4 regions of the Telluria sp. ZB4P36 genome follow, and region 2 is predicted to be linked to each of the others. Evidence: predicted binding sites of a transcription regulator. Region 2 holds the regulator's gene; each other region holds the start of a gene.

Region 1 (2,198 bases), on a different contig from region 2:
CGTTCCTGGTCTTTGGTGGTTAAGATGGCCCGGGATTCGGTGGGGTCGAAGGCGTCGACGATCTCCTCGGCGCGGCGGCGCACGCTGGTACTGGTCGCGCTGTATGTTGGAAAGCATGCGACGTATTCTAATCCAAGGCAGGGCAGGAAAAAAAGCCCGCGCGCGGCGGGCTTGGATGGTGCTGAAGCGCTGCTTACTTCCGGGATTTCCGACGGGACGAAGCGAAGCCGAGCAGGCCCAGGGCGAGCAGCGCCAGGCTTCCCGGCTCAGGCACGTCGGCCATCGCTTGCGTATTGTCGACAGCGATACCGTTCACTCCCGCCGCGGCCTTGACGGCGGAGCTGCGTGGCGTGTTGCCATCCAGGTTGAGCGAGGCGCCGGCCGCGCCGCCACTGACGTCGATGCTGAAATTCGCACCGAAATCGGCCATGCCACTGAGGAGGACATATCCACCGCCGCCACCGCCGCCACCATTGCCATATGCCGAGCCGGGGTTTGGCTGGCCGATGTAGCTGGCGCCGTTCCCGCCCGATGCGTCGATCAAGCCATTGAGGAAAAGCACGCCAGACAGCTTGACCGTGCCGCCGGCCCCGCCCCCGCCGCCGCTTGCCGGATACTGGCCGGCGACGCCCTGGAAGCCATGCATGCCGTCTGCCAGAATCGATCCAGTCAGGAACAAGGCGTTGAACGCATTCAGCGTGATGCTTCCACCGCCGGCGCCACCAGCGCCACCCCTTCCGCCACCGTTAACATTACCGCAGCATCCGTGGTTGCCAGCGCCGCCGCCGCCTGAACCCATCGCGGCCGCATTCGCGACGCCGCCGGCCGAAATGCCAGGAGAGGAGCCGAACGAGGATCCGCCGGAGCCACCCGCGCCGCGATTGCCACCGCCAGCTCCGCCGGAGGCGTGGACGGCGCCACCGTACAGGCCACCCGCGCCGGCGCCCGGGCCTGTGCCCGCCTTGCCGTCAGTGCCGTTGGCACCGCCTGCATAACCAGCGCCCCGGCCGTTCAGGATGCCATTGATGTCGATGCGCTGGGCAGAGACGGACAGGGGCGAACCACCCGCGATGTAAATGGTCGCTGCGGTGGGAATGATAAAGCTGCCAATGTTGGTGAAGCTGCCGGAAATAACGTCGCCATGTTGCAGCGACAAATTCGCGCCTGCGTAATCGGCGCCCGTGATCACGGCTGCAGAGGAAGGCTGCGCGAGCGCGAGCAGGATGGATGCTGCCAATGCATGGCGGGTAAGCTGCGAAAGTTTCATGGAATCCCTTTGGTTTGGTTTGCAAAGGGAAAAGCAATTATCGTGCCCGTAGTTGCATGAATGCATTACGTATTTATAATCAACAACTTATGTTGGGATGCCGAAAGCAGTGTTAGCGTACTGTAAATATTCTCGACAGAAAGCACCGGCGCGCCGGATGGAGGAAATCAGGCCGGCGCGTCCGCCGCCATCGTGAAGGTGAACGAGGTGGAACCGGCGCTCGACCCGATCTCGATCGCGCCGCCGTGGCCGCGCGCGATCTGGTCGACGATGTACAGGCCGAGCCCGAGGCCTTCGCTGCCGGCGCGCGAGGCAGCGCGCCAGTAGGGTTTCAGGAGCTGGTCGATGACGGCGGGGCCGAGGTCCGGTCCGCCATTGGTGACGCGCAGCGTGAAGCGGCCGTCGCGCACATGGGCGACCACGGACACGGGATGCTGCTCGCTGCCGTGCACCAGGGCGTTCTTCAATAGATTCGACAGCAGCTGCGCCAGCCGCTCCGGGTCGCAATGCAGCGACATGCCGGGCTGGATCGCGGTATCGATCACGCGCTCCGGATACAGTCCCGAGAGCTCGTCCACGACCTCGTACAGGCGCAGGTCGGCGCCCTTCACCGGCCGCAGGTCGAGCGGAATGCCGCCGCCCATGCGGCCGCGCGTGAAGTCCACCACGTCCTCGACCAGGGCCGCCATGCGCCGGGTGCTGCGCCGGATCCGTTCCACCACCTGGCGGGTGGATGGGTCCTGGTGCTTCAGCAGCAGGATCTCGGTGCCCGACAGGACGGAGCCGAGCGGGGTGCGCAGGTCGTGCCCGAGCACGGCGACGAACTGCTCGCGCAGTTCGGCCGTCTCGCGTTCGTCGAGCAGGGCGGCGCGGACTTCACCCAGCGAGCGCTCGCTCTCGAGCTGTTTGGCGATCAGTTCGGTGAACAGCT
Region 2 (2,198 bases):
GGCCGAGCTGCAGATCGAGAAGCTGCGCGAGAACCCGGCGCTGTCGCTGTCGGGCGGCGAGCGGCGCCGCGTCGAGATCGCGCGCGCGCTCGCCACCAACCCGCGCTTCGTGCTGCTGGACGAGCCCTTCGCCGGCGTCGACCCGATCGCGGTGATCGAGATCCAGCGCATCGTGCGCTTCCTGAAAGAGCGCAACATCGGCGTCCTGATCACCGACCACAATGTGCGCGAGACGCTCGGCATCTGCGACCGCGCCTACATCATCAACCAGGGCGCGGTGCTGGCCTCGGGCCGGCCTGACGACATCATCGCCAACGAAAACGTGCGGCGCGTCTACCTCGGCGAACACTTCAGGATGTAATGAAACAATCCCTGCAGCTCCGCACCTCGCAGCACCTGGCGCTCACGCCGCAGCTGCAGCAGTCGATCCGGCTGCTGCAGTTGTCCACGCTCGAACTGCACCAGGAGATCGAGCAGATCCTGCACGACAACCCGCTGCTCGAGCGGCTCGACGATCCGCTCGACCGCTCGGTGCGCCTGCTGGCCGACGGCGCCATCAACAGTGCACCCGCAAACGGCGATGCGCCGGCGCCGCAGCCGGCGGCCGAAGAAGGCGCCAAGGCGGAAGGCGAGGGCTTCGATGAGGGTGGCGGCGGCGAGGGCGAGCGCGGCGAGGCCGACAGCGACTGGGGCGGCGAAGGCGGCGGCGCCCGCAGCGGCGACGACGAGGATGGCCGCCCGCAGCTGGAAGCCGACAGCATCACCCTGCGCGAACACCTGGCGGAACAGATCCGCATGAGCGCCTGCAGCCAGCGCGACCGCGCGCTGGCCGAGCTGGTGATCGACGCGCTCGACGACAACGGTTACCTGGAAGAGCCGCTCGACGAGATCCATGCGCGCCTGCCGGAAGAACTCGAGATCGAGATGGACGAGCTGCGCTGCGCGCTGGCGCTGGTGCAGAGCCTCGATCCGGTCGGCGTCGGCGCGCGCAGCGCGGCCGAGTGCCTGGCGCTGCAGATCCGCCGCATGCCGGGCGTGCCGCTGGTGACGCGGCGCCTGGCCCTGAAGATCGTCGAGGGCTACCTGACCTGGTTCGCGCAGCGCGAGTACACCAAGCTGAAGAATGCGCTCGACTGCGACGACGAAGACTTGCGCGAGGTGCAGGCCGTGGTCCGCCAGTGCAATCCGCACCCCGGTGCGGCCTTCGGCGCGGGCGTGTCCGACTACGTGGTGCCGGACGTGATCGTGCGGCGCGCCAAGAGCGGCTGGGCGGTGTCGCTGAATCCGGACGTGATGCCGAAGCTGCGCGTGAACTCCCTGTACGCCAACCTGCTCAAGCAGGGAAAGAGCGAAAGCCAGATGGGCGCGCAGCTGCAGGAAGCCAAGTGGCTCATCAAGAATATGCGCCAGCGCTTCGACACGATCCTGCGTGTCGCCGAGGCAATTGTCGAGCGCCAGCGCAACTTTTTCAGCCACGGCGCGGTTGCCATGCGCCCTCTTGTTTTGCGTGAGATAGCTGATACACTAGGCCTACACGAGAGCACGATCTCGCGTGTGACTACTCAGAAATACATGCTGACCCCGCACGGCATGTTTGAGCTGAAGTACTTCTTCGGAAGCCACGTCGCCACCGAAGCGGGGGGAGAAGCCTCCTCGACGGCGATCCGCGCACTCATTGCGCAATTGACAGGAGCAGAAGACCCTAGGAACCCATTATCCGACAGCAAGATCGCGGAGATGCTCGGGGAACAAGGTATGGTCATTGCACGCAGGACGGTCGCCAAGTACCGTGAAGCGCTCAAGATTCCGCCCGTCAGCCTCCGCAAATCCCTGTAAAGCTACTGCCCATTCTCACCTTGTGGCACGGGCAGGGCACCTTCCCTAAGGAGTGTGTATGAACCTCACAATCAGCGGCCACCATCTCGAAGTCACCCCCGCCATCCGTGAATACGTTCAGAATAAGCTCGAGCGCATCACCCGCCATTTCGACCACGTGATCGACACCCACGTGTTCCTTGCCATCGATAACCTCACCGAAAAAGAAAAGCGGCAAAAAGCCGAGATCAACCTACAGGTATCTGGCAAAATTTTGCATGTGGCAAGCGCGGCGCAGGATCTGTACGCAGCGATCGACACGCTGATGGACAGGCTGGACAGGCAGGTTCTGAAACACAAATCCATGCTGCAAGACCATAACC
Region 3 (2,198 bases), on a different contig from region 2:
TCTCGTGCATGCGCTCCATCAGCGCCTCGTCGTTGTCGCCGCCGAACTGCCCGGTGAGCGATTCATACTCGGCCAGCATGGCCTGCTGCTCGCCCATGCCGGCCGCCACCGCGTCGAACACGCTCATGGCGGGATCGAACACCGGCTCCTGCTCGACGTAGGCGATCTTGACGCCCTGCTGCATGACCAGCAGGCCGTCGTCGAGCCTGAACCGGCCGGAAATGATTTTCAGCAGCGAGGACTTGCCGGTGCCGTTGCGGCCGATCAGGCCGACGCGTTCTCCGGCCTCCAGGGAAAAGTCAGCGTGGTCGAGCAGCGCGACGTGGCCGAAGGCCAGTTGAGCGGAAGAGAGGGAAATGACAGCCATGATTTCGTGAACCGCCCACCGCCATTCAGGGGGCGAGGAGCGCAAAAGGTGAAAGAAGCACGCATTGTACCGACTGGCGCCGGCGATCCCCAGTTTCCATGCCAGGAATGACAGAAGCGGAGAATGCAGTGCCCGGACGGGCAGGTAAGGATGGTGTCGCCAGCAGGAATCGAACCTGCATCTAAGTCTTAGGAGGACCTTGTACTATCCATTGTACTATGGCGACACATCCGCAAAGGGCAAGCAACAGCCCTCGTGCAGTCCTCTATTGTACCAGCCGTCTTGCCAAAGCAGAACTAGCCGGCTGCCCGATGTCGAAGAACTTTACAAGCCACCCCTCGCGGCAGCAGCGATTTTCCTTAAATCATTGATTTTCATAAATATTTTCCACCTGGCACGCACTTTGCTAAATAGAAAACATTCGTTTCCAATTTACAAAGTGAGTGAACATGACCGCAATTCTTCGCCGCCTCCCTGCCCTGCTGTGCGCGCTTGCACTGCTGAGCGCGCCTGCCGCCGCACTGGCGACACCGATCTACGCGGTCGACGTCAAGATCGGCGAAGCGAAGATGAGCAATTCCAGTGATGCGGCGGAACTCGAGATGCTGCGCAAGTTTTCCGGCGATAAGACCCTGGTCCTGAGCGGCAAGACCGACGCGAACGCGAGCAGCGCCAGCGCCGTCCCTGGCATGCCGGGCGCCTGGTTCCTCACCGACCTGAGCCAGCCGGGCTACTTCGCCCTGAAGTTCGGCATCGGCGGCACCAATGCCACGGCGACCACCTTTTTCTTCCGCAATACGAGTGAGCTCAGCTACCTGGTCTGGACCGACGAGCAGGTCCAGTACCTGACCGGCGGCGCCTGCGCGCGCAACCAGAGCAAGTGCAATATCGGCCGCCTCAGCCACTACACCACCACGGCCGGCATGCCGGACGACCTGGTCGACGTGCCTGAGCCGGGCAGCATCGCGCTGCTTGGCCTGGGCCTGCTGGCCGCCGCGGCAGGGACGCGCCGCAAGGGTGCTGCAAAGGGCTAAGCCCTGGCAGCCCCGTCGATCTCGGCCGGTTCGCGAAATGCGGGACGGCCGAACGCTTCATCCATGCAGACACGCTGCGTGAGTGGATCCATCATTAAAACTGGCATCGCCCGCACCAGGGTATCGACCGAAACAACCTCTTGCAATTTCACAGCTAGCGCTCCTCGTCCACCCTGAGCCGCTCCTTCATCGACGCCAGCAGCGCGATCAGGCTGGCCTTGTCACCGGCCGGGATATCGGCCAGCATCTCGTCGATCCAGCGTTCGTGCACGACCGCCATTTCGGCGAAGGCGCTGCGCCCGGCCGGAGTCAGGCGCACCGCCCAGGCGCGGCGGTCGTGCGGGTCGGGCACCCGGACCACCAGCCCCTCGCGCTCGAGCTGGTCGGTGATGCCGGTGACGTTGCCGCCGGTGACCATCATGCGCTTGGACAGCTCGCCCATGCGCAGGCCGTCGGGATGGCGCTCGAGCTGGGCCATCAGGTCGAAGCGCGGCAGCGTGATGCCGAAGCTCGCGCGCAGCCGGGTGCGGATCTCGTTCTCGATGCGCACGGTGCAGGACAGCATGCGCAGCCACAGCTTGAGCGACTGGTGGTGCTCCTGGCGCAGGCGGCTGGCCAGGTCGAGCTCGTGGCCCTCGAAATCCGACATGTTTTCCTCAGACCGCATCCATGCGTAATTTAAACCGCTGCAGTTTACCGGTTTCGGTGCGCGGCAGCTGTTCGCGAAAGCGCACCACGCGCGGATACTTGTAGGGCGCGATCTGGGCCTTGACGAATTCCTGCAGCACCGCGGCGGT
Region 4 (2,198 bases), on a different contig from region 2:
CGCAAGTCGGTGCTGTGGGCCACCACCTGGATCGGCTACTTCTACATCCTCACCTTCATCATCGGCTTCGGCGCGATCGTGCTGGTCGGGACCAACCCGGCCTTCAAGGACGCGGCCGGCAAGCTCCTGGGCGGCAACAACATGGCGGCGGTCCACCTGGCGCAGGCCGTGGGCGGCGACATCTTCCTGGGCTTTATCTCGGCGGTGGCCTTCGCGACCATCCTGGCGGTGGTGGCCGGCCTGACCCTGTCGGGCGCCTCGGCCGTGTCGCACGACCTGTACGCCACCGTGTTCAAGAAGGGCAAGGCCAACAGCGCCGACGAACTGAAGGTCTCGAAGATCACCACCATCGCACTGGGCGTCATCGCCGTGCTGCTCGGGATCGCGTTCGAGAAGCAGAACGTGGCCTTCATGGTGTCGCTGGCCTTCGCGATCGCCGCCTCGGCCAACTTCCCGGTGCTGTTCATGTCGGTGCTGTGGAAGGATTGCACCACCCGCGGCGCCACCGTCGGCGGCTTCCTGGGCCTGGCGACCGCGGTCGTGCTGACCCTGGTGTCGAAGTCGGTGTGGGTCGACGTGCTCGGCAACGCCGCGCCGATCTTCCCCTACACCTCGCCGGCGATGTTCTCGATGGCGGTGGGCTTCTTCGGCATCTGGTTCTTCTCGGTGACCGACAAGAGCCCGCGCGCGGCGATCGACAGGGCAGGCTTCGAAGCGCAGGAGGTGCGCTCCGAGACCGGTATCGGGGCGGCAGCAGCTACGGCACACTAAGTCTCCCGTTTTCCCGCTCAACCCCGCTGCCGCGGGGTTTTTTATTGTTATCATGTTTCATTTGCCGTTTCGTGTTGCATCACGATGAAACAGATGAGCTGTCCGGCTAAACGTCAACCAGCCGAGTATTGCGCTAAGTGTTTGATTAATTAGAAAGTTTGCACCGCTAGCTTACTGGCACGCCGCTTGCATTGATAGACGGTATCGACAACGCATCATTCGAAAGGACCAGCATGACCCACCACTCCGCCGGCGCCGCATTCCGCAAGGCCGTCCAGGAAGAATCCCCGCTGCAGGTCATCGGCGCCATCAACGCCAACCACGCGCTGCTGGCCAAGCGCGCCGGCTACCGCGCGATCTACCTGTCGGGCGGCGGCGTCGCCGCCGGTTCGCTGGGCCTGCCGGACCTCGGCATCTCCGGCCTGGAAGACGTCCTGATCGACGTGCGCCGCATCACCGACGTGTGCGACCTGCCGCTGCTGGTCGACATCGACACCGGCTTCGGCGCCTCGGCCTTCAACGTGGCGCGCACCGTGCGCTCGCTGATCAAGGCCGGCGCCGCCGCCTGCCACATCGAAGACCAGGTCGGCGCCAAGCGCTGCGGCCACCGCCCGGGCAAGGAAATCGTCGGCAAGGACGAGATGGTCGACCGCGTGAAGGCGGCCGCCGATGCGCGCACGGATGAGAATTTCGTCATCATGGCGCGCACCGACGCGCTGGCCGTGGAAGGCCTGGACGCGGCCATCGAGCGCGCCGTCGCCTGCGTGGAAGCCGGCGCCGACATGATCTTCCCCGAGGCGATGACCAGCCTGGAGATGTACAAGCAGTTCGCCGATGCCGTGAAGGTGCCGGTGCTGGCCAATATCACCGAATTCGGCGCGACTCCGCTGTTCACGCTCGACGAGCTGCGCAGCGCCAACGTCAGCATCGCCCTGTACCCGCTGTCGGCCTTCCGCGCCATGAACAAGGCGGCCGAAAACGTGTACGAGGCGATCCGCCGCGACGGCACCCAGAAGAACGTGATCGACACGATGCAGACCCGCGCCGAACTGTACGACCGCATCGACTACCACAGCTACGAGCGGAAGCTCGACGCACTGTTTGCCCAGAAAAATACCAAGTAATCGAGGAGATTCGACGCATGAGCACCCAGAACAACGAGACCCCAACGTTCAAGCCGAAGAAATCGGTGGCCCTGTCCGGCGTCGCCGCCGGCAATACCGCCCTGTGCTCGGTCGGCAAGACCGGCAACGACCTGCACTACCGCGGCTACGACATCCTGGACGTCGCCACGACCTGCGAGTTCGAGGAAATCGCCTACCTGCTGGTGCACGGCAAGCTGCCTACCCAGGCAGAACTGAAGGGCTACAAGGCCAAGCTGAAGTCGCTGCGCGGCCTGCCGCAGGCGGTCAAGAGCGCTCTCGAGG

Evidence for each region. The regulator sigma-54, encoded in region 2, starts transcription at its own class of promoters, with help from an activator protein. The targets are predictions, from matches to a motif close to TGGCANGNAANCTGCTTT.
Region 1: the regulator sigma-54 is predicted to act here: its motif matches at 1,298-1,315, upstream of AC56LK_RS09855 (PEP-CTERM sorting domain-containing protein).
Region 3: the regulator sigma-54 is predicted to act here: its motif matches at 760-777, upstream of AC56LK_RS19010 (PEP-CTERM sorting domain-containing protein).
Region 4: the regulator sigma-54 is predicted to act here: its motif matches at 947-964, upstream of prpB (methylisocitrate lyase).

The regions. Positions count from the first base shown of each region.
Region 1 covers NZ_JCASIE010000005.1:123,949-126,146, forward strand. Annotated here, with positions in the region: gene AC56LK_RS09850 (hypothetical protein) at 1-83, opposite strand, end outside; gene AC56LK_RS09855 (PEP-CTERM sorting domain-containing protein) at 194-1,267, opposite strand; gene AC56LK_RS09860 (GAF domain-containing sensor histidine kinase) at 1,435-2,198, opposite strand, start outside.
Region 2 covers NZ_JCASIE010000023.1:58,364-60,561, forward strand. Annotated here, with positions in the region: gene lptB (LPS export ABC transporter ATP-binding protein) at 1-361, shown strand, start outside; gene AC56LK_RS22140 (RNA polymerase factor sigma-54) at 361-1,836, shown strand; gene hpf (ribosome hibernation-promoting factor, HPF/YfiA family) at 1,895-2,198, shown strand, end outside.
Region 3 covers NZ_JCASIE010000016.1:56,245-58,442, forward strand. Annotated here, with positions in the region: gene AC56LK_RS19000 (ATP-binding cassette domain-containing protein) at 1-367, opposite strand, end outside; tRNA gene AC56LK_RS19005 (tRNA-Arg) at 519-593, opposite strand; gene AC56LK_RS19010 (PEP-CTERM sorting domain-containing protein) at 817-1,401, shown strand; gene AC56LK_RS19015 (MarR family winged helix-turn-helix transcriptional regulator) at 1,556-2,050, opposite strand; gene AC56LK_RS19020 (AMP-binding protein) at 2,058-2,198, opposite strand, start outside.
Region 4 covers NZ_JCASIE010000015.1:18,429-20,626, forward strand. Annotated here, with positions in the region: gene AC56LK_RS18275 (cation acetate symporter) at 1-771, shown strand, start outside; gene prpB (methylisocitrate lyase) at 1,005-1,895, shown strand; gene prpC (bifunctional 2-methylcitrate synthase/citrate synthase) at 1,913-2,198, shown strand, end outside.